DNA from 2 places in the Paenibacillus sp. 7516 genome. Region 2 is predicted to be linked to the other one. Evidence: predicted binding sites of a transcription regulator. Region 2 holds the regulator's gene; the other holds the start of a gene.
The links. Region 2 encodes CtsR, which represses protease genes until heat stress. Its sites were predicted from a motif close to ATGGTCAATAAAGGTCAAACA; they were not measured.

Region 1: clpP (ATP-dependent Clp endopeptidase proteolytic subunit ClpP) is a predicted target of CtsR. The motif match lies at 13,801-13,821, and genes of this name have one in related genera.

Annotation. Positions count from the first base shown of each region.
Region 1 covers NZ_NPBI01000040.1:26,652-43,059, forward strand. Annotated here, with positions in the region: gene CHI14_RS26755 (tetratricopeptide repeat protein) at 1-114, shown strand, start outside; gene trxB (thioredoxin-disulfide reductase) at 321-1,280, shown strand; gene CHI14_RS26765 (AI-2E family transporter) at 1,442-2,473, shown strand; gene CHI14_RS26770 (response regulator transcription factor) at 2,635-3,237, opposite strand; gene CHI14_RS26775 (sensor histidine kinase) at 3,240-4,367, opposite strand; gene CHI14_RS26780 (ABC transporter permease) at 4,376-5,113, opposite strand; gene CHI14_RS26785 (ABC transporter ATP-binding protein) at 5,115-6,068, opposite strand; gene CHI14_RS26790 (ROK family glucokinase) at 6,431-7,381, shown strand; gene rapZ (RNase adapter RapZ) at 7,433-8,332, shown strand; gene CHI14_RS26800 (gluconeogenesis factor YvcK family protein) at 8,346-9,332, shown strand; gene whiA (DNA-binding protein WhiA) at 9,339-10,277, shown strand; gene CHI14_RS26810 (HPr family phosphocarrier protein) at 10,413-10,682, shown strand; gene CHI14_RS26815 (SIMPL domain-containing protein) at 10,833-11,588, shown strand; gene CHI14_RS26820 (PdaC/SigV domain-containing protein) at 11,898-12,992, shown strand; gene clpP (ATP-dependent Clp endopeptidase proteolytic subunit ClpP) at 13,116-13,712, opposite strand; tRNA gene CHI14_RS26830 (tRNA-Arg) at 13,889-13,963, opposite strand; gene CHI14_RS26835 (sugar-binding transcriptional regulator) at 14,405-15,430, shown strand; gene gap (type I glyceraldehyde-3-phosphate dehydrogenase) at 15,537-16,408, shown strand, end outside.
Region 2 covers NZ_NPBI01000047.1:46,013-62,420, reverse strand. Annotated here, with positions in the region: gene CHI14_RS28940 (GNAT family N-acetyltransferase) at 73-1,248, shown strand; gene CHI14_RS28935 (CtsR family transcriptional regulator) at 1,737-2,198, shown strand; gene mcsA (protein-arginine kinase activator protein McsA) at 2,231-2,749, shown strand; gene mcsB (protein-arginine kinase McsB) at 2,778-3,848, shown strand; gene clpC (ATP-dependent protease ATP-binding subunit ClpC) at 4,037-6,508, shown strand; gene radA (DNA repair protein RadA) at 6,767-8,134, shown strand; gene disA (DNA integrity scanning diadenylate cyclase DisA) at 8,148-9,224, shown strand; gene pssA (CDP-diacylglycerol--serine O-phosphatidyltransferase) at 9,286-10,017, shown strand; gene CHI14_RS28900 (nucleoside triphosphate pyrophosphohydrolase family protein) at 10,150-10,545, opposite strand; gene CHI14_RS28895 (PIN/TRAM domain-containing protein) at 10,720-11,805, shown strand; gene ispD (2-C-methyl-D-erythritol 4-phosphate cytidylyltransferase) at 11,907-12,599, shown strand; gene ispF (2-C-methyl-D-erythritol 2,4-cyclodiphosphate synthase) at 12,596-13,072, shown strand; gene gltX (glutamate--tRNA ligase) at 13,109-14,572, shown strand; gene cysE (serine O-acetyltransferase) at 15,169-15,837, shown strand; gene cysS (cysteine--tRNA ligase) at 15,865-16,408, shown strand, end outside.

The DNA.
Region 1 (16,408 bases), on a different contig from region 2:
CGTCCCGTTACCTATCAGAGTATAGCGGAACGGTACGGCATATCGGCTTCCACCGTTAGCAAATACGCACGGCAAATTGTTCGGGTGTGCGGAAGCATCCCGCCGACTGTGTAGTATACTCCGGGTTACATGTACATTTTCTTGTTGGCCGTATAGATGAGCAACATTATGCGCTTGGAGACAGTTTGAGAAAGATCGGAATTTCATGAAGGATACAATTGCCTGCAAAACGGGTAAACTTAACGAATAGGCTTCGTCATATCACTCTAGAAGTTTTCCAGTCAACACACTCTCAACCTTATCAAGGAGGCTGTATCTATATGTCTAAATACAGAACGATTGTGATCGGAACCGGACCTGCAGGTTTGACGGCAGCGATATATCTGGCTCGTGCCAACCTGAACCCTTTGGTCATAGAAGGTCTGCAACCTGGAGGCCAGCTGACAACCACGACAGAGGTTGAAAACTTTCCAGGATTCCCGCAGGGCATTATGGGGCCGGAATTAATGGATAACATGCGGAAGCAAGCAGAGCGTTTTGGAGCGGAATTCAAGAATGGCTGGGTAGAGGAAGTTGACTTCAGCAAGCCGCCATTCAAGGTGAAAGTCGGAGGCATTGGTGAGCTTGAGGCGGAGTCGATTATTATCTCTACCGGTGCTTCTGCCCGCTATCTCGGCATTCCGGGCGAGCAGGAGAATGTGGGGCGCGGCGTAAGTACGTGCGCGACATGCGATGGGTTCTTTTTCCGTGGCAAGAAAATCATTGTTGTGGGTGGCGGCGATTCCGCGATGGAGGAAGCCAGCTTCCTGACCCGTTTCGCAACAGACGTGACACTCGTTCACCGCCGGGACGAATTGCGGGCATCGAAGATCATGCAGGACCGGGCGCGCAGCAATGAGAAGGTGAAATGGGCCCTGAATCGGACACCGCTTGAAGTTGTGCCAGAGGCACTTGGTGTCAAAGGACTAAAGGTGCGCAATAACGAGACAGGTCAAGAGGAGCTGCTCGAAGCAGATGGCGTATTTGTAGCGATTGGTCACACGCCTAACACGGGCTTCCTGGGTAACCAGATTGCTCTGGATGACCACGGGTATGTTGTGGTGAAGCCAGGAACCACCGAAACGAACATTCCGGGTGTATTCGCCTGCGGTGACGTTCAGGATACGAAATATCGTCAAGCCATCACGGCTGCAGGCTCAGGCTGTATGGCGGCCATGGACTGTGAGAAGTACCTTGAAGGCAGTATTATCCACGATTGGAGCGAAACGCTGGATAAGTAAGCATGACCAGGGTAGTACGCTGCATAAACTATAAATAAGAGACAACGGGAAGTCTCATCACGTGAGAGAAGCCGGGAGGCTTCTCTTTTTTTGAAACCAAATGGACATGAGATCGTATACATAATGGGCATATTAGCTGCGAGGTGAAGATTTTGGGGGAAATGATTAAAGAGTGGTTAAAAAATGCAACAGTCAGACGCTTTTTGATTCTGCTGTTGTTTTGTTTGGTCCTGTTCAGCATGGGGAGTATGCTGCACATGATCTTGCTGCTATTTCTAGTGACGTATGTCATGAATCGGTTGCAGCAGTTTATTACGGGGAAATTAAATCGGCTATTTCCGATTAATTATAAAGTCGTCGTCATACTGCTCTATCTGATCGTAATTGCAGCTATTGTGCTGGGTATATCCAGATATTCACCGAGAATTGTCAATCAGGTTATTCAGTTAACCAATGAGATTATGACATTCTTCGATACCGCCGAAGGGGATAATCTGGCAGCCAAAGTGGCCAGCTTCCTTCAATCATACGACATCAAGAACTATGCGAACGATGCATTGAAGTATATTTTCGCTCTGAGCAAATGGCTCGAGTTTATTCTGCTGGTCATCATACTCAGTCTGTTCTTCCTGCTGCAGAAGCAGGAGATCGTCAAGTTCACATCCAAGTTCAAAACGAGCAAGATCGGTTGGTTCTACAATGAAGTGGCTTATCTTGGGGACAAATTTGTATCGTCTTTTGGTAAAGTGATTGAAGCGCAGCTGCTGATCGCCGTATTCAATACGGCTCTGACCATCCTGGGTCTATGGATACTCGGATTCCCGTATCTATTTGCTCTGACAATTCTCGTTTTCCTGCTGAGCCTTGTACCGGTAGCGGGCGTTATTATATCATTGGTGCCTCTGTGTTTGATCGGCTACCAAATGGGCGGGATACAGCTGAGCATTATCGTTATCGTCATGATTGTCATCATTCATGCATTGGAAACGTATTTCCTTAATCCAAAACTGATGGCACATAAGACAAAGCTGCCGATGTTTTACACGTTTATCGTACTGATTCTGTCACAGCACTTCCTGGGAATCTGGGGCCTCATTATCGGTATTCCAATCTTTGTCTTCCTGCTCGATATCCTGGATGTCAACAAAATGGAGAAGACCGAAGAACCAGTACGTGTGGAAACCAAGCTATAACGATCGGGTCGATGACTTGTACTAGTGAGGATTATACGGTTGAAAAAAGTTAAAACGCCTCCCGTAAGGGGAGGCGTTTTTGTTTTACGCATGGGCCAGAGGCCACATCTTTATATATGTACTTCACCCGTGGTCGCGTCACTGGATGGCGCATATCCGATTTACAACCAGCCTTTCTCCTCAGCCATACTGACCGCTTCCATCCGATTTTTCGCCCCAAGCTTGTTAAAGGCTTCGGACAGGTAATTACGCACGGTACCGTACGAAAGATGGAGTGAGGTGGCAATATGATTGGCGTTCATGCCGGTTGCCGCCAGTTTAAGCACTTCTTTCTCCCGTTCCGTTAAGGGATTAGCTTCCTTGGCTGCACCAAAGACCAGTTCGGGGGACACTTCCCGTCCACCATTCATGACACGGCGAATGGCTTCCGCCAAACGGTCACTTGGCTCGTCTTTCAGCAGATAACCTTGCACACCGGCCTGAATGGCTCGTTCCAGAAAGCCCGGCCGGGCAAAGGTCGTAAGGATGATAATGCGGCAGGTCAGGCCAAGCTGTTGTATACGTTCTGCGACCTCAAGACCCGTCATGACAGGCATTTCAATATCCATTAAGCATAGGTCAGGTTGAAGAGAAGAGATCTGCTGAATTGCTTCTTCTCCGTTACCTGCTTCACCGATGACTTCAAAGTCTTCCTCGAGATCAAGCAGTGACGCAAGTGCACCGCGCAGCATGCGCTGATCTTCGGCTATCATGATTCGAATCATTATTACACTCCTCCTTGGGGTTCACTGGCAATCAGCGGAAAGGAAAAGACAAGACTGGTTCCTCCTGCATCGGATGTAATCCGTAGAGAACCATCAATCAGTCCCAGGCGTTCGGACATGCCCTTCAGTCCGTTGCCTGGACGTTCGGTAGAAGTCATGCCATGACCATTATCCCTTACCGTGATCTGAACGCCATCGTGTGTTCGTTCCAGATGGATCAGACTCTGAGAGGCGCCACTATGTTTCACAACATTGGTTACGGCTTCAAGCATGCAGAGACTGGCCATGTTCTGGGTCAGGTCCGGCACATCGCCATACGGCCCCAGATCACCTGTTATTTGAAGCACAATGTCAGCACTCTTCAGCATCTCTTGGGCGTCGGCTAGCGCTTCAGCTATGCTGATCGCCCGCATGTCAGAGACAAGCTGCCTTACTTCGCGCAGTGCTGCTCGAGAGGTACGTTCGATCTCACGCGCTTCCTGTATGGCACGTTCGGGGTTTTTGGTGATCAATTTGGTGACGAGCTCGCTCTTGAGCGTGATCAAAGAGAGTGTATGTCCCATCGTATCATGCAGATCGCGGGCGATACGCATACGCTCTTCGCGTTTGATTAACTCCTTGATATGCTGGTTGGCCTCATCCAGCTTGGCTTCCAGCTGCTGACGATCCAGCATCGTTCTGATTCCATAAGGAGATACCAGCATAATCAGGTAAAACGGAGTAAAGAACAGGAGTTGCTCCGCAGTAAATTCCTTAATGTTAATAGCAATGGGGATGGTCTGGACGATGGCAAAAAGCAATAGAAAACGCCGGAACATCCGTCGATCCGTATACCATCCGATAAAGTTGGCCGAGAAAAAGCCCAGAAAGAACATGTTCGGACCAATCACAAGACTCAGTACCAGTACGGCAGCCATCTGCAGACCAAGACAGTAGGAGAATGCGGAGGTTCCAGACGTCATATACAGCTGTCGGTAGGTCAGGATAAATACAATGAATACCGTGACACCGATGTACAAACTCAGTCCATGAGCATTCCATAAATTATAAATCGGCATGGCAAGATAGATCATCCAGATGTATGGATATATCCCGTACCGCTTAGGGAAAAGCTCAAAACGCTGAAGCATGTAGAAGATTAAGCCTCCTTTTGTTTGCTGCGGATATAGGTGGATATTAACATAAATACCACCAAGTATGCTGCCAATAGCAGGATATCCCGCAGCTCAGGTACACCACCGGTTACAATAATCCAGGCTCCATTGCCGAAACTGTAGGAAGGCAGCCATTGACCGATTTGTGCCAGCCAGCTCGGCATGACGTCCAGCGGCATCCACATCCCCCCAAGCAAAGCGAGCGAAAGATACAGGGCGTTGCTGAGCCCGGTTGCGGTATCGACGCGGCGGAAGGTGCCAATACACGTACCCAGGGCGAGAAAGGGCAGGGAACCAGCCAAAATCCACAGAGCGGAGCCAATCCACTCGGAGGCCGATAGGGACACACCATTAATCAGATAGCCTGCTGCAAAGATGATGACAATGGAACACAGATGCATGGCTGTCTGACCGATCATTTTGCCGCCAAAATAAATGGAGTCCGGGAGAGGAGTGACGCGCAGATAGGTGACCCAGCCGTGTACTCTCTCCTGAACGAGTCGGATCCCTAGGGTCATAATGGATGAACCCATAATGCTAAAGCAGGTCATGGACATGAGGTAGTGTGCATTCCACTCCTTCGCATCTACTGTACCTGTGGTAAATATGCGGGTGTAGAGAACATAGAAGATCACAGGCATCAGCAGTGACCAAAATACAAAGTAGACATTGCGGGACATGCGGAGCATTTCTACGCGAGATTGGGCAAACAGCATGGACATATCAGTGTTCCTCCTTCATGGTTTCGAGCAGGGTTGCATAAGCATCGTCCAGTTGTCCGGTTTCAATACGGATTTCCCTAACAGGCAGCTGGCGCGTAATGATGACACGAATCAGAGCGTCTGTATCCTGTGTATGAAGAATACAGCGGTCTTTGCGATACTCGATCCGTTCAACTCCAGGCAGATCTTCAATCTGTGTATGGATGTCCGGTAGTGCTGCATCGGGAGTTACAAGTCCGTTATCCAGCTGGCCACCTGGCAGCGAGAAGGAAAGCGTCCGTTTGGCGATTCCGCTTTTGATACGATCAGGCGTACCGTCCGCAATGATTGAGCCTCCGGCGAACAGGATAATCCGGTCGGCTGCTTCATCCGCTTCCTGCAGGTAATGTGTCGTGAAGAGTATCGTTTTGCCGTGCTGGGCAAGCTGGCGAATCTGCTTCCAGAAGTATCTTCGGGTCTCGGAGTCCAGGCCAACCGTAGGCTCATCGAAGAAGAGCACGTCCGGGTCACCTGCCATGGCAAGAGCGAAGTTCAGACTGCGCTTCTGACCACCTGACAGCTTCTCGGCCCTTCTGTTCAGATCCTCAGGCTTTAGACCTGTCAAAGCTTCGATTTTGTCCGCATCCAGCGGGGTAGGGTAGTAGCTGCGCACCATACGAATGATTTCCCGAACCGTAAGGCCGTCCATGACACTCACGTCCTGTAGCATGACACCGATGCGCTCACGGACTTGTCTATGGCCTGGCGGCATTCCCAGGACGGTCACCTCTCCTGAGGAGGGGGTGGACAGGCCAAGCATCATGTTCAAGGTGGTTGTTTTGCCTGCGCCGTTTGGGCCAAGGATGGCAACGATTGAGCCGCGGTTAATCTTCAGGGAAATAGGGTTGACGGCCAGCTTGCTGCCGAATCGTTTGCTGACTTGTTCAAGCTGTATGATGGTTGAATTGGTATTCATCTGTATTCACGTCCCTTGTCTGTTCTCTAAGATATTTCCATCTTACCGAACGAACTGTGACGGGATTAGTAAGAGTTGTCATGACTTTCAGGTGACAACTGTCATCTTTTACGCATGGAACGAGTGATCATGAAATATCATGAGTTGAGGCTTCCCTTTCTAGTAGGGAAGCGTGAAAGCTTGCGTTTTGGTAGAAGAGAGGAGAGGTTGTATACGTATACATGATATGGATGTGATGGGGTTCACAATCGCGGCGAAGCGTTCTGTATCAATGGTCTTATCGTCTTGACCCAGGCGTATCCTTCAATTATAGTTGGTACGTAGGATTAAACTATTTTAGATAGATAAAGGTGGCTTGCGGCATGTCTGAGAAAATCTACGTTGGGGTCGATCTCGGCGGAACAGCAATCAAGGTCGGTATATGCAATGAACAAGGTCAGCTTATGCATACGTATGAAGGGCCGACAGAAGTGGATAAGGGCGTAGATACGGTCATCGCCAACATCGAGAAGTATGTCCGTCATATCGTGGCAGAATCGCCATATAGCTGGGAACAGCTTGAAGGTGTAGGGGCTGGGGTAGCCGGGTTCACGAATGTACGCGAGGGTATTATCGTTCTCGCTCCTAACATTGGATTTCGGAATGTAGCCATTCGTTCGATTCTGGAAGAGCGTCTGGGCAAGCCAGTTAAAATAGATAACGATGCTAACGTTGCTGCACTGGGTGAGGCTTGGGCAGGTGCCGGCAAGGGCGTGGATAATTGCGTATGTTACACGCTGGGCACAGGTGTTGGCGGAGGCTTGATACTTAACGGTAAAATCTATCAGGGATTTTCCGGCATGGCGGGAGAACTGGGTCATGTCAGTGTTGTGCCTGATCTGGAAGCCATTCAGTGTGGTTGTGGTAAAATGGGATGTGTGGAAACTGTATCGTCCGCAACGGGCATTATTCGTATGGCTAAGGATGCGGTAGAACGCGGCGATCATACGTCACTTGCGCTTGTGGACAAAATTGCAGCCAAGGAAGTATTCGATGCAGCCAAAGCTGGAGATGAAGTAGCTCTGCGCATCGTAAATCGTGCTGCATTCTATCTGGGTAAATCCATGGCGGCTGTTGCTGCAGTCATGAATCCGGAAATGTTCATTATCGGGGGCGGTGTATCCAAAGCCGGTAATATCCTGTTTGACGAAGTACGTGCTGTATTTGCGAAACTGACACCTGAACCGCTGCAGGAGGGTGTTCAAATCCTGGAAGCAACTCTGGGCAACGATGCGGGAATTGTTGGCGCGGCAGGACTTCTCTTGCGTTCTTAGTAACCTCGGAACCATATGATTAGGCAGCAATATGATAAGGAGGGGACATTTATGCTTGAAGGTGAAGTTTCACCGGGCACAGGCGCCACGCTCATTATCATTACGGGCATGTCCGGAGCAGGCAAAACGATTGCGGTACAGAGCCTGGAAGATCTCGGCTTTTTCTGCGTGGATAATCTGCCACCGGTGTTGATTCCGAAATTTGCGGAACTGATTGAACAATCGAACGGCAAGATCGGTAAGGTAGCCCTCGTGATTGACCTGCGGGGACGGGAATTCTTTACGGCTTTGTCCGAGTCTTTGAACTATATAAAAGATCATTTTACCATTCATTGCGAAATTTTATTCCTGGATGCTACTGATTCCGTCCTTGTACAGCGCTACAAGGAGAGCAGACGCAGACATCCGCTGGCTCCTGAGGGCATGCCGCTTGACGGCATCCGTCTGGAGCGCAAGATGCTGGAGGAGCTCAAGAATTCGGCTACCCAGGTGCTGAACACAAGTACGATGAAGCCGGCGCAGCTAAAAGAACGGATTATTTCACGCTTTTCTCATTTGGAAAGTCATATGCTGTCGGTGAATATCACGTCGTTTGGATTTAAATATGGCATTCCAATCGATGCGGATCTGGTGTTTGATGTTCGTTTCCTGCCAAATCCGCATTATATTGATCATTTGCGTCCGAATACGGGGCAGAATAGTGATGTGTATGAATATGTCATGAAATGGCCTGAAACACAGTCGTTTTTGACCAAACTGCTCGATATGCTGCACTTCCTGATTCCGCAGTACCGGAAGGAAGGCAAAAGTCAGGTGATTATCGGGATTGGATGTACTGGCGGCAAGCATCGTTCGGTAGCCATATCCGAATATTTGGGCAAAATGTTGGGAAGCAGCGAAACTGAAGCTGTTACCGTGAGCCATCGCGACGCTGACCGTGATCGTCATTGAAGAGGGTGAAGGGATGAAAGAAGCCGGACCACGAAGAGAACGTCCGAGAATTGTTGTAATGGGCGGCGGAACCGGGTTATCCGTGATGCTGCGCGGTTTGAAAGAGAAGCCGCTGGACATCACGGCCATCGTCACGGTTGCAGATGACGGTGGAAGTTCAGGCATCCTGCGCAACGAACTGCAAATGCCGCCTCCGGGCGACATTCGTAACGTGCTTACGGCGCTGGCTGATGTTGAGCCATTGCTATCGGATATGCTAAAATATCGTTTTAATACAGGCGCGGGGCTTGCAGGCCACAGCCTGGGTAATTTGATTTTGGCTGCAATGACGGATATTTCAGGCGACTTCGTAACCGCAGTGCGGGAACTTAGCCGCGTGTTTGCCGTTCGCGGTGAGGTTTTGCCGGCAGCCGGGCAGGCGGTTGTGCTGCATGCGGAGATGGAGGATGGCTCAATTGTTACAGGCGAGTCCAAAATCCCTGAAGCAGGCGGACGCATCAAACGCGTTTTCCTTGAACCGGATCACGTGGAGCCGTTGCCAGAGGCTGTGGAAGCTATTCGACAAGCAGATGCCATCCTGATTGGGCCAGGCAGCTTGTATACGAGCATTCTGCCTAACTTATTAGTTCCCAAACTGGCAGAGGCTGTTGTCGAGGCAGAGGCCGTGAAGATGTTTATATGCAATGTGATGACACAGCCTGGAGAGACGGATAACTATACGGTGAGTGACCACCTCAAGGCGGTTCATGAGCACGTGGGGCATCAGCTCTTTGACTATGTTATTGTTAATAATGGTGAAATTCCGCTGCAGGTACAGAATAGGTATGCGGAAAAAGGAGCCAAACCGGTTGTTTTGGATATGGATGTACTAAAAAGTTCAGGCTATCAGGTGGTTGCGGATACACTCGTTCTGTTTAGAACTTATCTGCGTCATGATGCCGATAAGCTTAGTCACCACATCTATCAGCTGGTCCAAAATTGGATGTTACGGAAGAGGTGAAGTCCCATGTCGTTTGCAGCACAGACCAAAAAAGAATTAACCATGATTGAGAGTGAACCGTGCTGCGAAAAGGCGGAACTTTCAGCCCTCATCCGTATGCTAGGTGCGGTGCAGTTATCGAATAAAAAAGTTATCTTGGATATTTCGACGGAGAATGCCGCGATCGCAAGACGGGCATACTCTCTGCTTAAAAAGCATTTTCAAGTGCATACGGAATTGCTTGTCCGCAAAAAAATGCGGCTGAAAAAGAACAATGTATATATTGTTCGTATTCCGTCCATGGTACAGGAGATATTAAAGGATCTGTACATTGTATCGGAAGGCTTTTTGTTTACTCCAGGAATTAATCAGGAGCTGTTACGGAAAAACTGTTGTAAACGGGCTTATCTACGCGGCGCGTTTATGGCGGGTGGCTCGGTCAACAACCCTGAAGGATCCTCATATCACCTGGAGATCGCATCCATGTATGAAGAGCACTGTCAGGCCCTCGTGGACCTGGCCAATGAATTTCATCTCAACGCCCGGTGTATAGAACGCAAAAAAGGATTCATCCTATACATTAAGGAAGGCGAGAAAATTATTGAGCTGCTCAGCATCATTGGTGCGCATCAAGCCTTGTTCAAGTTTGAGGATGTACGGATTATGCGGGATATGCGTAATTCCGTTAACCGGATCGTCAACTGTGAGACAGCTAATCTGAACAAGACGATCGGAGCTGCAGTGAGACAGATCGACAATATCAAGCTGCTGCAAAAGGAAGTCGGTTTGGAGTCTTTGCCTGAGAAGCTGCGTGAGGTTGCAGAGGTCAGACTGGCGCATCCTGACATTAACCTGAAGGAAGTTGGCGAGCTGTTAAAAGGTACCGTCAGCAAATCGGGTGTCAACCATCGGCTTCGCAAGATTGACGAGTTGGCTGAGAAAGTGCGGAATGAACGTCACGGTTAACGGATGTGGACCTGGTTAAATAATCAGAAATGTGCTGGTTTTTTTTCTTCTAGTGTCCTGCGCGGGTTAATGGTATAATGTTATAAATATAATTGTGTATTTAATGTCTAGATTTCTAATAGGGGGTAAGTTTCCATGACAAAGCACCCGGTAGTTGTCCGTTTGAAAACGGGTCTCCATGCCAGACCTGCGGCACTGTTCGTTCAAGAAGCGAATAAGTACTCATCTGAAGTGTTCGTCGAGAAGGACGACAAAAAAGTTAATGCAAAAAGTATCATGGGGATCATGAGCCTTGCAATCAGTACTGGTACAGAAATCCAAATTAGTGCTGAAGGCGCGGACGCCGAACAGGCTGTAAACGCTTTAGTGAGTTTGGTGAGCAAGGAAGAACTTGAAAACCAATAAGATATGATTAACATGACATGAAGAAGTCCCGCAAGGGGCTTTTTTGCGTTATAGGGATAATCAAGTGCAACATTTTGGAAAACACCTCCGTCTGTTAGGGTATCAAACGGCTTTGAGATTGAGATCTTAAATATAAGGAGGCTATGCGTAATGGGTAAACAATGGATGAAACCGCTAGGTGCGGTATTGGTGGCAGGAACATTGCTCGTTGGTGGTACAGCGTGGGTGGCACCGGGGAATTATGCCTATGCTGCAGAAGTACAAGGGGTACAGCAAAATGTGATTAATGTAGTGGGCAAAGGCGAGATTCAGGTAAAGCCGGACATCGCTTATCTATCGATCGGTGTGAATAGCACGGCTGAGACAGCAGCCTCCGCCCAGAAGGCAAATGCCGCAAAAATTCAAAAGGTATCCAACCTGCTGAAGAATACGTGGAAAATCAGTGCAGACGACATTCAGACCAGTCAGTTCTATGTACAGCCAAACTATACGTATACTGATAAAGAAGGTCAGCAAATTAAAGGCTATACCGCTCATCATACGCTGACGATTACGTACCGGGAGATGGACAAGATTGGTGAACTGTTGGATGCTGCTTCGCAGGCAGGTGCCAATAATATCGAGAATGTACGCTTTACGGTAGAAAATCCGGAAAACTTTGAAGCACAAGTGATCGAGAAGGCAGTAGCTAATGCAGAGGTGAAAGCAGGAGCGATTGCCAAGGCGGTTAAACGTCAATTGGGTGCTGTGTTGTCTGTAACTCAAGGTGATGCCAATGTACCTGTGTTCTATGCAACAGAAAGTTCGATGGTCAAGGATATGGCACAGTCTGCTGCGGGTACAGAAATTGAAACAGGTCAGGTAAAAGTGAGCACGACGCTCAACATTACGTATGAAATGAAATAAACATAGAAGAAGATATGAAGAGACTGTGTCCATCGGGCAGGGTCTCTTTTGTTATTAAGAGGAGCTTTAATGAAGTTAGGCATCAACCACCTTGCTTCAACGAGAATAATGATGATGATTTGATGTCTTTTTTGTATATTTGTTCGTAACAAAACCTTTACCAAATGGATTTGGATTGAACAACATTGTAACTGGTGCTGTAAACCTTTCCTCAATTGGGTTAATTATAATAAAGAGGTGAGCGTATGAGATATGCGATCAGGATACATACGCAATGAACCCTAGGCAAATTCGAGAGGAGTTATATATATGACATCATGGAAAAAGTGGACAAGTGCATTACTCGCGGCAGGAATCATTGTAGGTAGTGGGGCGGTATGGCAGGATAACTCCGTGCAAGCAGCTTCGGTTACTTCTAAAGTTACGGCATCCACAGATGTTACATTGAAGACTGCAGGCAAAACGTTGACACAAAAGGGACTTTTACAAGGTGGATCCACGTGGGTATCCCTCACTGCAGTTAAGGATGTGGCTGGTGGTACATTAACCTATAACGCAAAAACAAAAGAGTACACACTGACTGCAGCGAATAACACGATGAAAATCAGCCTGGCCGATGGTGAACCATCGCTAAGAGTAAATAATTATTATCCCAACGTTGAGGCGAAACTGATCAAGGGACGCCTGTACATTCCTTTTTCGGCGATGAGAGATTATTTGGGTGTTCAAGGCAGCTGGGATGGTAAAACCAAAACACTGGCGCTGAGCAAAGTGAAGCAAAATAGCGTGAAAGTGAAATCGGCAACCGTGAAAGTGGACATCAAAAATGCTGAGGTAGATATTCAATATCCACAGGTGAGTGGACTTGCTAGCGATGAAGCCGAAGCGGCAATCAACAAAGTGCTGAAAGACGAAGTGGATACATTTGTAGCTGCTTTCAAGAAGCAAACGGCAGAATACGGAACGGCAGCAGCCAACCGTCCATATGCATTCGAGAGCACCTATGTGGTGACGTACAACGAAAACGGCGTGCTGGGATTGGTTACTCAGCGTTATGAGGATTATGCCGGGGCCCACGGGATGACCACACGAACAGGTCACACCTTTGCGCTTGATACAGGTAAAGAGCTGAGTCTTGATGATGTGCTGCAAAACAACAAGACGATGCGCGATACACTTGGCAAAAAAGTTGGTGAACAGCTTAAAGCTCGCGGTGGTTACCTGGACGGCTATAAAGGGCTGAACAAGGATCAGGACTTCTATGTAACGCCTACAGGCGTAGTTGTGTTCTTCCAACTGTATGAGTACACTGCTTATGCAGAAGGTTTCCCGGAATTCCCGTTTACGTACAAAGAGTTACTCCCTAAAGGTACACAGCCATTCAGTGGAATTGCAGCAGAGTAATTATTCGATATCATTCTTAAAAAAGAGCGCCCCTCGTCATGTTCATGACAAGGGGCGCTTCTTCGTAGTATGAACAGGTCAATCAGATTGGCCTGTTCATATCCAATATACAGTTACCTCGGCTTATACGCCTTGGGAGCCAACGTTTGCGATGACTTTATCAATGATACCGTAATCGGCAGCTTCAGCAGCACTCATGAAGTAGTCACGGTCTGTATCTTTCTCGATGCGCTCCAGTGGTTGACCTGTGCGCTCAGCGATGATGCGGTTCAAGGTATCACGCATTTTCAGAATGCGGCGGGCACGGATTTCGATATCCGAAGCCTGACCTTGTGCGCCGCCCAGCGGCTGGTGAATCATGATCTCACTGTTAGGCAGTGCAAAACGTTTACCTTTTGCACCTGCATTGAGCAAGAATGCACCCATGGAAGCAGCCATACCTACACAGATAGTAGATACATCAGGTTTGATAAATTGCATTGTATCGTAAATGGCCATACCGGCTGTAATGGATCCGCCTGGGCTGTTGATGTATAGATGAATGTCTTTCTCCGGATCTTCCGCAGCGAGGAACAACATCTGTGCCATGATGGCATTCGCAACAACGTCATTTACATCGCTGCCTAGAAAGATAATACGATCCTTCAGCAATCTGGAATAGATGTCATAGGCGCGCTCACCGCGGTTGCTCTGTTCAACGACCATAGGAATATAACTCACGTGAAAAACCTCCTCGGAAATGTACATGGAATAGTGTATCTATTTAAACTGTTACCGTATTACCCACATCATAAACAATTTCAAACAAAAAGTCAAAGAAAGTCAAACTAACTTTGAAAAAAAAGAAACCTTTACGGTTCCATTGGTTAAAAGGGTTATGAGTTGCTAATCAAGAATGGCGCGCCCGCCAAGAATCGAACTTGGATCTCAGGCTTCGGAGGCCTACGTCATATCCATTGGACCACGGGCGCACGTTGATGTGACAGCAATAATGATTATAGCTCATGGAATCCTGAATTGCAAGAGATATGATCAAGCTTATGGTTTGGAATGACCTGAAATTGATCATGATGATGAAGAATGGATAAAGAGAGCATTTAAGTAAATGCTAAGAGAAGTTTTGGACAGGTTGCATGAAGCACGATCCTGGAGTCAATAGAAGCGATATATAGATGAGAAATTAGGTTTTCTTCTATATATGGTATGAATGCGGCTGCACTTTCCTGTGGAAGTCGGAGATTGTGAAAATATGCGCGTACAATGGCCCGAAACGTTGTGAAATAAGGCTTTTGAAACACTTGCATGTCGCGTCAGTTTTAGGTAGAATAGACGTGGGACTTAAAAAGTTAACCCGGGACATTTTAGGGCCATGAAAGAGAGCTTGGAACGAGAAGCTTGCGGGAGTGGAAAGCATGCGAACGATTTTAGAAGTGCAAAAGCAGCTTCTGCCTGATCTCATGGATGTCTTGAAGAAGAGGTATACGATTCTGCACCAGATCATGTTATCGGATGTGATCGGGAGAAGGACGTTAGCCAATTCCATGCAGATGACCGAGCGGGTTCTGAGGGCTGAGACCGATTTGTTAAAGGCTCAGGGACTTATTGAAATTGACAGTGCAGGGATGAAGATCAGTGAGGCAGGGCATGATCTGCTGCAGCAGTTAGAGCCAGTAGCCAAAGAGCTGTTCGGATTATCCGAGCTGGAAGAACGCATCAAGCAAGCCTACGGTCTGCAAAAGGTAGTTGTCGTTCCCGGCGATTCGGACATTTCTCCATTTGCCAAACGGGAACTGGGTAAGGCTGGAGCAAAGGCTCTTAGTCAGGTAATGAATGATAACGACGTTGTTGCCGTTACAGGCGGATCAACAACGGCAGAAGTAGCAGAGCAGCTGACTCCGCCAACATCGCTTAAAGGTGTCTGGTTCGTACCGGCACGCGGCGGATTGGGAGAAAGCCTCGAAATTCAGGCCAATACGATTGCATCGACAATGGCAAAACGGGTAGGAGCACAATACAAACTCCTGCATGTACCGGATTTGCTTAGTGATCATGCCTATGAATCATTAATTCAGGACCCTAGCGTTCAGGAGATTCTTCAGCTGATCCGACAATCACGCATCGTAATTCACGGAATCGGTGATGCCGTGGAGATGGCGCGAAGACGCAAACTTGCAGCGGAGATCATTGAAGAGCTTCAGGAGCAAGGAGCCGTATCTGAATCCTTCGGTTATTATTTTAACGATCAGGGTGAAGTGGTACACACCATGCTAACTCTGGGCATGCGACTTCAGGATATTGAACGGACCGATGTCGTGATTGGAATTGCGGGCGGCAAAAGTAAAGCGGCTGCCATTCATTCCGTACTGCGATTCGGGCAGGAAGATATTCTGATTATTGATGAGGCAGCTGCCGAAGTCATCGTTGCCGAAATGGAATAAAGATTTTCTTTTACCACAACTCTTGTTGTCTTGACGGACTTCACCGTCTGTCTTGAATATATAGCTTCATAAAAAAATTAAATCAAAACTTGGGAGGAACTTACTCATGATTAAAGTAGGTATTAACGGTTTTGGACGTATTGGTCGCTTGGCATTCCGCCGTATTCAAAATGTAGAGGGCATTGAAGTAGTAGCAATCAACGACTTGACTGACGCTAAAATGCTGGCTCATTTGCTTAAATATGATACAACTCAAGGTCGCTTCGATGGCGATGTTGAAGTACACGACGGCTTCTTCAAAGTGAACGGCAAAGAAGTTAAAGTACTGGCTAACCGTAACCCAGAAGAACTTCCTTGGGGCGACCTGGGCGTAGACATCGTTCTGGAATGTACTGGATTCTTCACAACGAAAGAAGCAGCTGAGAAGCACCTTAAAGGCGGCGCTAAAAAAGTTGTTATCTCCGCACCAGCTACTGGCGACATGAAAACCATCGTTTACAACGTAAACCATGAAATCCTCGACGGTACTGAAACTGTAATCTCCGGCGCATCTTGCACAACAAACTGCCTGGCTCCTATGGCAAAAACACTGCAAGACAAATTCGGAATCGTTCAAGGCTTGATGACTACAATTCACGCTTACACTGGCGACCAAAACACATTGGATGCTCCACACCCTAAAGGTGACTTCCGTCGTGCTCGCGCAGCAGCTGAAAACATCATCCCTAACACAACTGGTGCTGCTAAAGCAATCGGTTTGGTTATCCCTGAACTGCAAGGTAAACTCGACGGTGCAGCTCAACGTGTACCAGTAGCTACTGGTTCCCTGACTGAGCTCGTAACTGTTCTTGGACAAAAAGTAACTGCTGATGAAGTTAACGCAGCAATGAAAGAAGCTTCCGATCCACAAACTTTCGGATACACTGAAGACGAAATCGTATCTTCCGATATCCAAGGTATCACTTTCGGTTCCCTGTT
Region 2 (16,408 bases):
AGATACATACATCACATTTCAGGATACGATTGGAGCCACTTACTAATCTAGAGAACGGGGTGCAGAATTAACATGGACATTCGCAAGTTGACCGCAGAGGATTTTGAATCCAGTATTGCCCTCTCCCAGTATGCTTTTCAGTATGTATTAAGTGAGGAACGCAAAGAAAGACAGCGGTATCGATTCGCTTCACAGGATATCTGGGGCGTATATGAGGAAGGCGAGCTTGGTGCGAAGCTGCATATCATCCCTTTTCAAACCTACATTCATGGCAGAGCCTTTGAGATGGGTGGGATTGCTGGGGTGGCCACTTGGCCAGAGTATCGGCGCAAGGGTTGGGTTGCTGGGCTTTTAAAGCATGCACTGGAAGAGATGAACCGGAATAAACAAAGCATTTCGTTTTTGCATCCATTCTCATTTGCTTTTTACCGCAAGTATGGATGGGAAACCTACATTGAATATAAAAAATATAAAGTGCCTGTTGCTCATTTGCCGGCGAAAAAAGCTACACCAGGTAACATTCGGCGTGGTGATCCTGGTCTTGATATATTAAAAGAAGTTTACAGCGCATATGCGGAACGCTATAACGGAACTCTCGTTCGTGATGATTCGTGGTGGGAGAACTCAGTGCTCACGGATGGAACCAGCCAGAAGGCAGTCTATCTGGATGAAGCAGGACAAGCCCAAGGATACCTACTGTATGAAGTGAAAGAACGTAAGTTTGCCATTGATGAGATCATTTATCTCAATGAAGAAGCCAGACAAGCCCTCTGGACCTTTATTGCAAATCACGATTCAATGATTGAAGAGGTGACCCTGCAGGCACCTGCGAGTGATACACTTGCCTTTCAACTGGATAATCCACGAATACAGCAGGAGATCGTACCTTACTTCATGGCACGGATTGTAAGTGTGGAGCAGTTTATTTCGCAATATCCTTTTGCGAGCCAAGACTCACCCGTACAGATTAATCTTCAGGTAGAGGATGCTCATGCTCCTTGGAATGAAGGCGTATGGCAGTTGAATGTAGCGATGAATGGTACAGCCTCCATATGGAAAACCTCCGAAACTGTCTTGGAAGAGCAGACACTCAAGGTCAACATTCAAGCTCTTACCGCGATGCTTATGGGATATAGACGACCCGCAGAGATGGCTCAAATGGGTCGAATCCACGGCCCGGCAGAAGTCATTACTGCGTTAGAGCATACGATCCCTGAACGGGAAACTTATCTGCTTGATTTCTTCTGATTTTTCAAATGTGTTCATGAGTATATCCGAAGCCACTTCATACTGGCTGCTTTCCCTTTTCGTATTTATAGAGAAACAGTGCTACAGTGAGACAAATGAACTTCTCCGGCTTTTTTGGAGAGGTTTTTTTGTGTCCGGGGAATATTTCGTGTAAAATCGTAAAAAATGAATAGTGACCCCACTTGGCAAAACCACAAAATATGCTATAATGTATATAAAGTCAAAGAAAGTCAAAGTCAACTGAAGGTTAAATACTTACGTAGCTTTCTTTCTACATTCCGGTGATGAGACACATTTCATGAACGATGGATATCATCGGAAAGAGGCAGTACCAAGAGGACCTTCGTGCGTCCTTGCTCTCCCGAATAAGCCAGCGGAAATCAAGATTCGTTGTTTCCCTGTTTGGTTAAATGGGTTGAGAAGGTGCACTCTGTGGGGGCGTGTGGGTCCTTATTGACTTAACGTTTCAGACAGTGGAGGATGAGTGGATGCGTAATATCTCTGATATTATCGAACAATATCTGAAGAGTATTTTGCATGAAAGTCCCGAAGGAATGGTTGAAATTCAGCGCAATGATCTTGCAGATCAATTCTCATGCGTACCATCCCAGATCAACTATGTTATAAGCACACGCTTTACTCTTGAAAAAGGATATTTGGTCGAGAGTAAACGTGGTGGCGGCGGTTATGTCCGCATACAGCGGATCGAATTGCCGGCCCACTCTGCTCTGCATAATCATCTGCACCATAGCATCGGGGATGAGATTGGACAGACAGCTGCCGAAGGCTTGATTTATCAGCTGGAAGAAGCACGTTTCCTGAGTAAAAGGGAAGCCGGGTTGATGCGTGCAGCTGTATCAAGAGAAATTTTATTGGTCAAACTTCCTTACCGGGATCAAATTCGTGCCAGAATGTTAAAGGCGATGTTAATATCTTTGCTCGGTAAATGAAAACCTATCGGGATCAAGGAGGTACATCCTAAATGCTGTGCCAAGAATGCGACAAACGTCCCGCGACTCTTCATTTCACCAAAATCGTGAATGGCGAGAAGACGGAATTCCATATTTGTGAGTCATGTGCCCGTGAAAAGGGAGAAATGATTCCGGGAACATCGAATGGATTTTCCATTCACAACCTGTTGTCCGGGCTGCTTGATTTCGAACCTAAGAATGGAAATGCCGGGGCTCCCCCTGCTCAGACTCTTCGCTGTGAAGAGTGCGGCATGACTTACTCACAGTTTAGCAAAATCGGCCGATTCGGCTGCAGTTCTTGTTATAAATATTTTGACAGTCGTCTGGATCCATTGTTCAAACGGGTTCATGGCAGCACAACCCATGTGGGCAAAGTGCCTGCACGGGCTGGTGGTCGCATTAAAGTGAAACGGCAGATTGCCGACCTGAAGCGCCATCTCCAGGAGAGTATCGCCCAGGAAGAATTTGAAGAGGCGGCTCAGATCCGTGACCAGATCAGGGAACTTGAAAAAGAAATAGCTCAGGAGTAGAGTTTGTCATGAGTAGGAGGGACGCGTAATGCCTAATCTGCGCTTTACAGAGAAGGCGCTCAGCGACTGGATGCGCAGTGAAGCGGCTGATTCCGAAATCGTCATTAGCAGCCGTGTCCGGATCGCACGTAATCTTCAGCATTACCCATTTCCAATGCTTGCTTCCAATGAGCAATCGGAAGAAGTGCTGAATAAGCTGAGCGAAGTACTTCAATATGATGACGTTCATGCCTTTGGAGATTTCCATACCTTGGACCTGATGGATATTGATGATCTCGATAAGCGGGTGCTGGTGGAGAAACATTTGATTAGCCCCAGTCTTGCGAACGAATCAAAAAATGGTGCGGTTATTCTCAGTGAGGATGAATCCGTCAGTATTATGATTAACGAAGAGGACCATCTTCGTATCCAATGCCTCTATCCGGGGTTCCAGGTGAAAGAAGCCTGGGAGAAAGCTTCCGCCATAGACGATGCTTTTGAAGCGCATGTGGATTATGCTTTTGATGATCGCAGAGGGTACCTGACCAGCTGTCCTACCAATGTAGGTACAGGGGTAAGAGCATCTGTAATGATGCATCTGCCTGCTCTGGTGATGACACAGCAGATCGGACGCATTCTGACAGCCGTTTCTCAAGTGGGGTTGACGGTGCGGGGGATTTATGGCGAAGGCAGCGAGGCGATGGGCAACCTTTTCCAGATCTCCAATCAAATTACGCTTGGACAGACGGAACAAGAGGTCATCGATAATCTGCATAGCGTTGTGCTTCAGATGATTGGGCATGAACGTACAGCCAGAGAGCGGTTAATTTCCGACTCGAGACTGCGGATTACCGATAGAGTGATGCGTTCATATGGGATTTTGTCCCACGCAGCCATTATGGATTCCAAAGAAGCCGCGCAGCGTCTCTCGGATGTTCGCTTAGGTGTAGATCTGGGGCTGTTGAACGGATTGTCCATTACGGTAATGAACGAGTTAAACGTGATGACACAACCAGGCTTTTTGCAGAAAACATTCGGAGAAGATATGCGTACAGATGAGCGTGACATCTACCGGGCTCAGTTGATTCGTGATACGATCAATGCAGCCAATCAAACCTAGTAATTGTTTTCGTCAGATTTAATATTAAGGTTTCATGCCGCATCTGCGGCTTTATATAAAATAGGCATTTACCTAAATGGGGAATGACTTTATTCGCAGCATGGCTGCAAACAAGAATGATATGAATTATACGGCGGGATTATGATCAAGGCCCCCGTTTTATCCAAAACCATGGAGGTGCAGGAGATATGATGTTTGGAAGATTTACGGAACGGGCCCAAAAGGTGCTCGCACTCGCGCAGGAAGAAGCTGTCCGTCTCGGTCATAATAACATCGGTACAGAGCACATTTTGCTCGGCCTCATTCGTGAAGGCGAAGGCATCGCAGCCAAAGCGCTGATCGGCCTGGGACTCGGATTGGAAAAAATTCAAGATGAAGTAGAAACGCTGATTGGCCGCGGTCAAGAGCAACCTACGAACATTGCATATACGCCTCGTGCGAAAAAAGTAATTGAACTGTCCATGGATGAGGCTCGCAAATTGGGTCACACCTATGTAGGAACAGAGCATATCTTGCTCGGATTGATTCGTGAAGGCGAGGGTGTTGCAGCACGCGTGCTGAACAACCTTGGTATTAGTTTGAACAAAGCACGCCAACAAGTGCTGCAGTTGCTTGGCAGCAGTGAGGCTGTATCCAGTCATAATGGAACGCCTGCTAATGTAAGCACACCAACACTGGACAGTCTGGCACGTGATCTTACCGCTTATGCGAAGGAAAACAACCTGGATCCGGTCATCGGCCGCAGCAAAGAAATTGAGCGTGTTATTCAAGTACTGAGCCGTCGTACCAAGAACAACCCTGTATTGATCGGTGAACCTGGTGTAGGTAAAACAGCGATTGCTGAAGGTCTTGCACAGAAAATCATCGCCAACGAAATTCCGGAGACATTGCGCGACAAACGTGTCATGACCCTGGATATGGGTTCTGTTGTTGCCGGAACGAAGTACCGTGGTGAGTTTGAGGATCGCTTGAAAAAAATCATGGATGAGATTCGTCAGGCAGGTAACATTGTCCTGTTCATCGACGAATTGCACACCCTGATCGGTGCAGGCGGAGCTGAGGGCGCCATCGATGCTTCGAACATTTTGAAACCGGCTCTCGCTCGTGGAGAATTGCAATGCATCGGTGCAACAACCCTGGATGAGTACCGCAAATATATTGAGAAGGATGCAGCGCTTGAGCGTCGTTTCCAACCGATAACCGTAGATCAGCCTTCTCCGGAAGAAGCCATTCAAATTTTGCACGGCCTGCGTGATCGTTATGAAGCCCACCACCGTGTGAAAATTACGGACGAAGCGATTGTACAGGCGGTTAAATTGTCTGACCGTTACATCACAGATCGTTTCCTGCCAGACAAAGCGATTGACCTGATTGATGAAGCGGGTTCCAAAGTAAGATTGAACTCATACACCATTCCGCCGAACCTGAAACAACTGGAAAGCCGTCTCGAAGATATCCGTAAGGAAAAAGACGCAGCTGTCCAAAGCCAGGAGTTCGAAAAAGCAGCAGCTCTGCGTGATACGGAACAAAAAATCCGTGAAGAGCTGGATGTAACGAAGAACCAATGGAAAGAAAAACAAGGTCGTACGGATTCCGAAGTAACGCCTGAGGATATCGCACAAGTGGTAGCCAACTGGACGGGAATTCCGGTAAACAAGCTGAAAGAAGAAGAGACTCAACGCCTGATGAATCTGGAATCCATCCTGCATGAACGTGTCATCGGTCAGGATGAAGCCGTGAAATCAGTCAGCCGTGCGGTTCGCCGTGCTCGTGCTGGATTGAAAGATCCAAAACGTCCAATGGGATCCTTCATCTTCCTCGGTCCTACTGGGGTAGGTAAAACCGAGCTGGCTCGTGCGCTTGCCGAAGCTATGTTCGGCGATGAAAATGCAGTGATCCGCATTGACATGTCCGAGTATGGTGAGAAACACTCGACTTCAAGACTCGTTGGAGCGCCTCCAGGATATGTGGGTTACGAAGAAGGCGGTCAGTTGACAGAGAAAGTTCGTCGCAAACCGTATTCCGTAGTCCTGCTCGACGAGATCGAAAAAGCACATCCGGAAGTATTCAACATCTTGCTGCAAGTGCTTGAGGATGGTCGTCTGACAGACTCGAAAGGTCGTGTCGTGGACTTCCGTAACACTTTGATCATTCTGACATCCAACGTGGGTGCCGAAGCGATCAAACGTAACTCTACACTCGGCTTCACAGCTGTTGTGGATGCAGGTGCGGATTACGATAACATGAAGGGTAAAGTCATGGATGAGCTGAAGAAAAGCTTCCGTCCAGAGTTCCTTAACCGGATTGATGAGATCATCGTATTCCACTCTCTTGAAGAGAAACACATTGCTGAGATTGTCTCCCTCATGAGCGAGGAGCTCCGGAAACGTCTGCGTGAATACGAAGTCGACTTCGAGCTTACAGACAATGCCAAGGCCTTCCTGGCCAAAGCTGGCTTTGATCCAGCTTACGGTGCTCGTCCGCTTCGCCGGGCAATCCAGAAGCATATCGAAGACAAACTGTCTGAAGAATTGCTTACAGGTACGGTAACCAAAGGCGATTCGTTGTTGATCGATGAAGAGAACGGCGCACTGTCCGTAACCAAAAAGGAAGCAGTAGTTCCTTCCAATGCAGCAAATGAAGAAATTGAAACAAAATAAAGGATGAATAGGTTGGGAATAAGTCCAACAGCTATTGATTCTGAATGTCCTTCTCGGCTCCGGCCGGGAAGGATTTTTTTGATGTATGGACTTAACACAAATGATTATGTTAGGAACATGTGTAAAGTTTACGATAATCCTTTACGAAAAATCTCAAACAATGGTAAACTTTTATTAACCCTGCACGTCAGAAATTCAGGGCAAAATTCGTCGAAAAATGCAAAATGCTGTTATAAAATAAATCCTAGGAGTGCTGAAGTGGCCAAAGTTAAAACCAAGTTTCAATGTACGGAATGTGGTTATGAAGCCCCAAAATGGTACGGCAAATGTCCGGGGTGTCAGTCATGGAATTCCATGGTGGAAGAAACGGAAACGGTTGTCAAAACACAAGGGAGAAATTCCCCCCTCTTTGACAGTAAAGATAAACCGCTTCCCATCATAGATATAGATAGCGGTCAGGAACCGCGTGTGCAGACTGGAATCGGAGAGCTGAACCGGGTATTGGGAGGCGGGATTGTTCCGGGTTCTCTCGTGCTGGTAGGCGGAGATCCGGGAATCGGAAAATCAACGCTGATGCTGCAAACATCGCATGCTCTAACGCATTCGGGCTTGCGCGTGTTATATGTTTCGGGTGAGGAATCGGTGAAACAGACCAAATTGCGTGCTGATCGTCTGGATGCACTCTCTCCTGAACTGTATGTGCTGTGTGAAACGAATATGGAACGTGTAGAGGAAGCGGTGGAGCAGATCCAGCCGCATTTTCTTGTCATCGACTCCATTCAGACGGTATATCTCCCAGAAGTCACCAGTGCACCCGGTAGCGTAGCACAGGTAAGGGAATGTACTTCCCGGTTTATGAGGATCGCCAAAGGCCGAGGCATTGCAACCGTGCTTGTGGGGCATGTTACGAAAGAAGGGGCTATCGCTGGTCCGCGTATGCTGGAACATATGGTGGACTGTGTTCTTTACTTTGAAGGGGAACGTCATCATACGTATAGACTGTTGCGTGCGGTTAAAAATCGTTTTGGTTCAACCAATGAGATCGGTATTTTCGAAATGGGCGAAGACGGCTTGCGTGAAGTGGGCAATCCTTCCGAACTCTTTCTGTCCGAACGACCGCTCGGTGTAGCGGGTTCTACGGTAGTTGCAAGTATGGAAGGCACTAGACCGATGCTGGTTGAGCTGCAGGCGCTCATCTCTGCAACACATTTCCCGTCTCCCCGCCGTATGGCAACAGGGATAGATCATCACAGGCTGAACCTGATTATTGCGGTGCTTGAGAAGCGGATGGGCATGTTTTTGCAAACGCAGGATGCGTACCTGAATGTGGCCGGGGGAGTTCGGCTCGATGAACCGGCGGTGGATTTGGCGGTTGCCGTCAGCATTGCATCCAGTTTGAGGGATGTGCCGACCAAGCCAGATGATGTAATATTTGGCGAAATTGGTTTGACAGGTGAGGTTCGGGCCGTATCACGGGCTGAACAACGTGTGAAGGAAGCCGAGAAACTGGGCTTCAAACGAGTCATTTTACCGGAGAAAAGCTTAAAGGGCTGGAAACATCCTCGCGGGATACAACTCATCGGTGTGAATACCGTGGCAGATGCACTAGCGGTTGCTTTAGATTAGGGGGCATAACAAGATGAAAGATTCGAGCCAACTGGATAAAATGAATGAATTGTTGAGGCTGATCGCACCAGGTACACCTTTCCGCGAAGGTCTGGAGAACGTGCTGCGCGCCAAGACGGGGGCACTGCTTGTTGTAGGATACAGCCCTGAAGTAATGGAAGTGGTCGACGGGGGCTTCTCGATCAATTGCGATTTCTCCCCCAACTATCTCTATGAACTCGCCAAGATGGACGGTGCCATCATTCTTAGCGAGGATTTAAAGCGTATTCTGTATGCCAACACCCAGCTTATTCCGGATTCCTCCATCTCTTCCTCTGAGACAGGGATTCGTCACCGGACAGCAGAACGTGTAGCCAAGCAAACAGGCAAATTGGTCGTATCCATCTCGCAGCGCCGGAATATTATTACCTTATATCAGGGAACGCTTAGATATTCGCTTAAGGAAATTGGAGTTATTCTGACGAAGGCTAACCAGGCGATTCAAACGCTGGAGAAGTACAAAGCTGTACTTACCCAATCCCTTACGAATCTAAGTGCCTCGGAGTTCGAAGAACTTGTCACTATCCCTGAAGTGGTAAATGTCATTCAGCGTACGGAAATGGTGATGCGCATCAAAACGGAAATCAAGCGCTACATCCATGAACTTGGGAATGAAGGTCGACTCATCTCCATGCAGATGGAAGAATTGGTTGGAACGACGGAGGAAGAAGCGTGGTTGCTGTACAAGGACTATGCACGTGACGATAGTGACGAGAAAATTCGCGAAATTATCGTGGGCCTCAAACGCCTGTCGGATGATGAATTGCTGGATGCGCATCACATCGTCCGTCTGCTCGGCTATCCTTCATCGGCTGCTACATCGGAAGATTCGGTTGCACCGCGCGGATATCGGGTATTGAATAAGATACCACGCCTTCCGAATGTCATTATTCATAACCTTGTGGACCAATTTGAACAATTGCCGCATGTGATCATGGCAACGATTGAAGAGCTGGATGAAGTCGACGGTATTGGTGAGGTACGCGCCCGGACCATTAAGGAAGGGCTGAAGCGTCTGCAGGAGCAAATGTTTATCGACAGACAAATGTAATCCAGAGCTATCAGTATAGGTTTGCCTATAACGGCCCTGAAGATGATGAGGTGAAACAACAATGTTAACCAGATTCATTCCGAACCTCTTTACCTTGGGTAATCTGTTTCTTGGAATGATGGCGATACTGCTTGCAATTGATGGGAATTACAGCCTGGCTGCAATTATGGTGATCGTGGCGATGCTGCTGGATGGGTTGGATGGCCGGGTAGCGCGTGCACTCAATGCCCAAAGTGAATTTGGCAAGGAGCTAGACTCCCTGTCTGACATGGTTTCGTTTGGTGCAGCCCCGGCACTCATTATGTTTATGGTTTCCTTCCAGGATGCATCACCGGTTCTCGCCTGGATCGCTACGGCAAGCTTCCCCATTTGTGGAGCCATTCGGCTTGCACGCTTTAATGTAAGACCCGGAATTCCCGGATACTTTACCGGCCTGCCCATTCCGGCAGCTGGAGGTGTGCTTGCAACGCTGACGTTGTTTAACAAGGATATTGGTCCCGTGAGCATGATGATAGCTACATTGTTATTATCCTACCTGATGGTCAGCTCGCTTAAATATCCGAATTTCAAAAAGGTTGGTTTGCCGCGAAAAGCGATCTGGATCGCCCCTTGGGTGGTTGTATTTGCTGTAGCGGTTGCCGTCATTTTTCCGGAACAGTTGTCGAAGCTGATCTTTATTCCACTGGTGCTGTACGCTCTATATGGAATGAAGCATAATATGCGGACGGCAGCCTCCCGCAATCGGGCGAAGAAGCGCAAGGAAGAGAAGTCTTCTCGTCCTTCCGATCGGTAATGGTTTACGGATTGGCATACTGCCTTGGATGAATAAGAAAAAGCACGCATTCTCCTTCAGGAGCGTACGTGCTTTTTTTGTTGATTCGAATCTATACAGTACCTACTCTTGCACGGCAACTTCGCCAATCATTTACGACAAATTGAACATCCCTAACGTCGAACATTTCTGTGACTCGTGATTCACGACTTCTTCCATGTTGATATCCAGCAGATTGCAGAGAGCTGACATATAAAACAGGTTCCGCCCCAGTTCGGAGCTGATGACCTCTTTGCAATTCTCGCACAATTCACCTTCCACATGCGTTTCCAGCAGGCCCTTGGTTTGAGCAATACCGCTCTCGGGGGCATATTTCTGCTTGGTGGCGTGCAGCTCAATGCAGCCGCATTCGGTAATGGCCTTGGACACGGCACGATTGACAGAAGCTCCGGCTTGTCCTGTTTTGGACAGTACATCAATCAGACTGCGATGACGCAGCAACAGCTCGGAAACCTGATCCTGAAAAGCCTGTAAACTTAGCGTACTCATTTTGCTACTCACCTCGGGATATGAATTGAATTCATTATATGCCAATAATTTACCTTCTTTCAACTGACGATTGCAAACATTTCCAAAAAGTTCTTGCAACCGGGATTAGCAATCCAACAATTGGATCATACTGGATATGAAGATGAAGGACAATTAAAGGAGGTGCAGGGACATATGTGGAAAAAAGGCATTTTAACTTTTACAGGATTGTGCGGTGCATGGTTTGGCTACACGGCATATCATCTGGCAGGAAAATCCGTCCCGTGGATGGCTGAATGGATTCAGTCAGCAGGGCTGCTGGGGGCAGGAGTAGCAACGGCACTGGGCGCTGTATTGTTTATGGCTGTATGTAATATTGGTGGAACCTTGCTGGCAAGCAGGCTGCAAAATGGGATTGATTCTTTGGCTAAAGTACCGATGAACGAACTGGCTGCTGGTGCAGCAGGTACCGTTGCAGGGTTACTGGTGGCTTTGCTGCTCTATCCATGTCTGACTTGGCTGGGAACAGCAGGAGAGGTGCTTCAGGTGGCTCTGACGGCCGTAAGCGGATATTCGGGGTACATGCTAGCCATGGCGAAGAAAGACGACCTTGCTGCATTCTGGATGTCTGGGCGATGGGGGCACCCCGAGCTGGATGAAGACAGACGGATGGAAGAACACAAGATTTTGGATACCAGTGTCATTATTGATGGCCGTATCGCAGATATATGCAAGACTGGGTTTATCGAAGGTACAATTGTGATTCCGGAATTCGTCTTGGAAGAACTTCAGCATATTGCAGATTCCTCGGATCTGCTGAAGCGAAACAGAGGCCGGCGCGGACTCGACATTTTGAATAAAATCCAAAAAGAACTCGACGTGAAGGTGCTCATTTACGAAGGGGATTTCGAAGAAATATCGGAAGTGGACAGCAAGCTGGTCAAACTCGCCAAAGTGCTTCAGGGCAAGGTGGTTACCAATGACTTTAACCTGAACAAGGTTTGCGAGCTCCAGGGTGTATCTGTACTGAACATCAACGATCTGGCGAATGCGGTGAAGCCAGTGGTGCTGCCTGGTGAAGAGATCATGGTGCAGATCATCAAGGATGGCAAGGAGCATGGCCAAGGTGTAGCTTATCTGGATGACGGTACGATGATTGTCGTGGAAGGCGGACGCGAGTATATCGGCATGATGATGGAAGTGCTGGTGACCAGTGTGCTGCAGACTTCCGCGGGACGAATGATTTTTGCCAAGCCGAAACTGTTGGAAAAAGCCCAATAAAGGGGTATGATGGGTAGTGTATCGTTCACCGATATTTATATCGCTTGAAGATATTCAGTATCGTAGAACGATAAACTGACAGACAAGGCAGGGATTACGGCATGGATAAAGGGTGGGGTGTCGTCATTGTGGCAGCAGGTCGGGGAACCCGAATGGGAACAACCGAGAGCAAGCAGTTTCTGCTGCTGCAGGACAAGCCCGTTTTCATACATACGCTTGAAGTATTTGCCGCTCTGGACGAGATCAGCGAGATTGTGCTGGTAACCGGAGCCGCAGATGTTGAACGCTGCCTGGATTGGGTAAAAGAATACCGACTGGAGTCGCGTGTCCGTGTCATCCCCGGAGGGAAAGAGAGACAGCATTCTGTTCAAGAAGGCCTGAAGGCCTTACAGACGGATTGGGTTCTCGTTCACGACGGGGTACGTCCTTTTGTTGACCGTAAGCAGATTACAGGTTGCATGGAGGCCGCGATGTCGGGGGGAGCCGCTGTACTTGCCGTTCCCGTTAAAGATACGATCAAACAAGTGAATGCGGAAGGAATCGTTACGGCGACGCCTGACCGCAGCAGTCTGTGGAGTATTCAAACCCCGCAGGCTTTTCGTCTTTCTTCACTGCTGCTTGCTTACGAGTCGGCCGCAAGGGACGGATTTCTGGGGACGGATGACGCCATGCTGGCTGAGCGCCAGGGGATGTCCGTCCAGGTTGTGGAAGGAAGTTATACCAACATCAAATTAACGACGCCGGAAGATTTGGAATATGCCGCGTTTTTGCTTGGGGGAGAGAAGAAGCGATGATACGTGTAGGACAGGGATTTGATGTACACCAGTTGGTGGAGGGACGTCCGTGCATCATTGGCGGGGTAACGATTCCTTATGAAAAAGGACTGCTTGGTCACTCGGATGCAGATGTGCTGCTGCATGCCATCAGTGATGCCATTCTGGGTGCACTTGCACTTGGGGACATCGGCAAACATTTCCCGGACACCGATCCGGAGTTCAAGGACGCGGATAGCCTCAAACTGCTGGAGCATGTATGGCAGCTCGTGAAAGATCGCGGATATCGTTTGGGAAACATCGACTCTACTATTATTGCGCAGAAACCGAAAATGGCCCCATACATTCCACAGATGGCTGAGGTCATTGCCAAGGCGCTGGAAGCGGATGTTGATCAGGTCAATGTCAAAGCAACGACTACGGAGCAGCTCGGATTCCCTGGACGGGGAGAGGGGATTGCGGCCCAATCGGTTGTTTGCCTTGTTCGTGTGTGATATTATCAACCAACTAGTATACGGAGGGGATATTTTATGAGCACAGAAGTTCGTGTGCGTTACGCGCCGAGTCCAACGGGACACCTGCATATCGGGAATGCCCGTACGGCGCTCTTTAACTATTTGTATGCCAAACATAATAACGGGAAATTCATCATTCGTATTGAGGATACTGACGTAAAACGGAACATTGCGGGTGGCGAGGAAAGCCAGCTTAAATATCTGAAATGGCTCGGAATCGAGTGGGATGAGAGCATTGATGTAGGCGGGGAATACGGACCTTACCGTCAGACGGAACGTTTGGATATTTACCGTAAATACACCCAGGAGCTGCTGGACAAAGGTCTGGCTTACCGCTGCTTCTGCACGGAAGAAGAGCTGGAGCAAGAGCGCGAGGAGCAAACGGCACGTGGAGAGACGCCGCGTTATTCGGGCAAACACCGTGACCTAACGCCAGAGCAGATCAGTGCTTTTGAAGCGGAAGGCCGCGTTGCGAGCATTCGTTTCCGTGTACCGGAAGAGCGCACATATACGTTCGATGACATGGTTAAAGGCACCATTTCATTTAACAGCAAGGAGTCCGGGGACTTCGTCATTGTGAAAAAAGACGGCATTCCCACGTACAACTATGCCGTTGCAGTGGATGATCACCTGATGAAAATCTCCCACGTTCTTCGCGGGGAAGATCACATCTCCAACACGCCGCGTCAGCTGATGATCTATGAAGCGCTCGGCTGGGAGCCGCCGCAATTCGGTCATATGACCCTGATCGTGAATGAAAATCACAAGAAGCTGAGTAAACGGGACGAGTCCGTCATTCAGTTTATCGAACAATATGATCAGCTCGGCTACTTGCCAGAGGCGATGTTCAACTTCATCTCCCTGCTTGGCTGGTCGCCGGAAGGGGAAGAAGAGATCTTCTCGCAGGAACAGTTGATCTCCATCTTTGATACCAAACGTTTGTCCAAGAGTCCGGCTGTATTTGATACGCACAAGCTGGCGCACTTGAACAATCACTATATTAAACATGCAGACCCGGATCGTATTGCTGAAATGGCGATTCCGCATCTGCAAAAGGCAGGACGGATCGCAGCTGAGCTGTCACCTGAGCAGAAGGAATGGGCGTATACACTCGTTCATCTGTACCAGGAGCAAATGACTGCAGCCTCCGACATTGTAGAACTGTCTGAAGTATTCTTCCGCTCCCATCTGGAGCTGGATGCAGAAGCGACTGCCGTGCTTGGGGAAGAGCAGGTGCCAACTGTTCTGAAGGCCTTTGCCGACAAAGTTCAGGCGAGTGAAGAGTTTACCCCTAGTAAAATGGCCGCATTGATCAAGGAAGTACAGAAGGAAACCGGATTTAAAGGCAAGCAGCTGTTTATGCCTATCCGTGTAGCACTGACTGGACAGACCCATGGACGTGACCTGAATCAAACGATTGTACTGCTCGGCCGGGATACGGTTATTGAGCGTCTGCATGCACAGGTAAAAGGCGCGTAATCCAGGGACGCTGTAGTTCCTGGTATTGCCGCCGATGAAGGTCGGTATCGCTTGGGATGAAGTTATTGCAAGGTTGTTGTCAGTCCAGTACCTTTTCGCTATAATAGCAACACAAAGGTTAAATGACATGTTTCAGCATTCATCATAGAACAGCAAAGACCGGGAGGAGTAAACCGAACCGGACAGTTCCAGAGAGGATGGTCCCGCAGCGAAGAATGGATTTCTTTGGCTGCGGTGGCTGTGAGCCATCCACTGTCCGTCGGTCGAAATGCGCCCGTGAGCTGCATAGCCGAATCCGGCCCCGCCTCTTGTACGTGTAGGAGAGGAAAACGTCAGGATAGGTTGTGACGGTTGGTTTCCGTTACCGAACCGCTTGAGGGTTCATTCTTATTTGTCGGAACAGGTGGCAGCCATTCGCTGACTGTCTAATTCTGATATGTAAGTTGGGCCGAGCAGAGTGGGACCGCGATTAACGCCTCTGCAGCATAATGCTGCAGGGGCGTTTTTTGTTTGGGGCGAGTCAGCAGTACACTACCAAGAGGGCTGCGCCGTCCGGTATGCCGGAGGACGAAGACCTGAACAAGAGGGGAACGAGCATGTTCAAGAAGATCAGATCAGATATCCAGGCGGTGTTTGAAAACGATCCGGCTGCCCGGGGATGGTTCGAGGTTGTATTTACCTATTCGGGGCTGCATGCGATATGGGCTCATCGGATCGCGCACTTTTTCTATAAACGCAAATGGTTCTCGGTTGCCCGGTTCATCTCGCAGTTCAGCCGTTTTATGACAGGAATTGAGATTCACCCTGGAGCGACCATAGGGAATCGGCTGTTTATTGACCACGGAATGGGTGTAGTTATTGGTGAAACCTGTGAGATTGGCGATGATGTTGTTATTTACCAGGGGGTTACACTTGGCGGAACAGGGAAAGAAAAAGGAAAGAGACACCCGACGATTGGCAATAATGTGGTTATCTCATCCGGAGCCAAAGTGCTCGGTTCATTTAGCGTTGGTGATCAATGTAACATTGGAGCCAACTCGGTCGTATTGAAAGAAGTGCCATCCAACAGTACAGTTGTAGGCATACCGGGAAGAATCGTCAAGCAGGACGGACGCCGGGTGGATCGCCTGAATCAGCAGCTCCCTGATCCGGTCATTGACTCTCTGCGCAGTATGCAGCAAGAGATCGAACGATTGCGTGAAGAAGTGCGTACACTACAGGATAGCCGTAAGAATGAGACTTCACGTGATACAATAAATAAATAGGGAAGTATGAATGAAAGGAAAGTGACCATGACGCTTCAAATTTACAATACGATGAGTCGTACCAAAGAAAATTTCGTTCCCCAAGAACCGGGGAAGGTAAAAATGTATGTGTGCGGACCGACAGTATATGATTACATTCATATCGGGAATGCACGTCCGGTTATTTTTTTCGACACCGTTCGCGGCTACTTGGAACAGACAGGGCATGAAGTGAACTACGTTGTAAACTTCACGGATGTTGATGATAAATTGATTCGCAAAGCCGAACAGCTGGGTACTGACGTTCCTCATGTTGCCGAGAAGTTTATTGCTGCGTACTACGAGGATCTTGAGGGATTGGGGATTCCCAAGGCCAGCAGCAACCCGAGAGTTACAGAGAATATGCCGCTCATTATCGATTTTATCCGTGAGTTGGTTGAAAAGGGCTTTGCTTATGAAAATGGTGGGGACGTATATTACCGCACAGGCAAATTCGAAGAGTACGGCAAGCTGTCGAAGCAGAATCTGCAGGAATTGCAGTTCGGTATCCGGATTGGTGTAGATGAGCGCAAAGAACATCCCGAAGATTTCG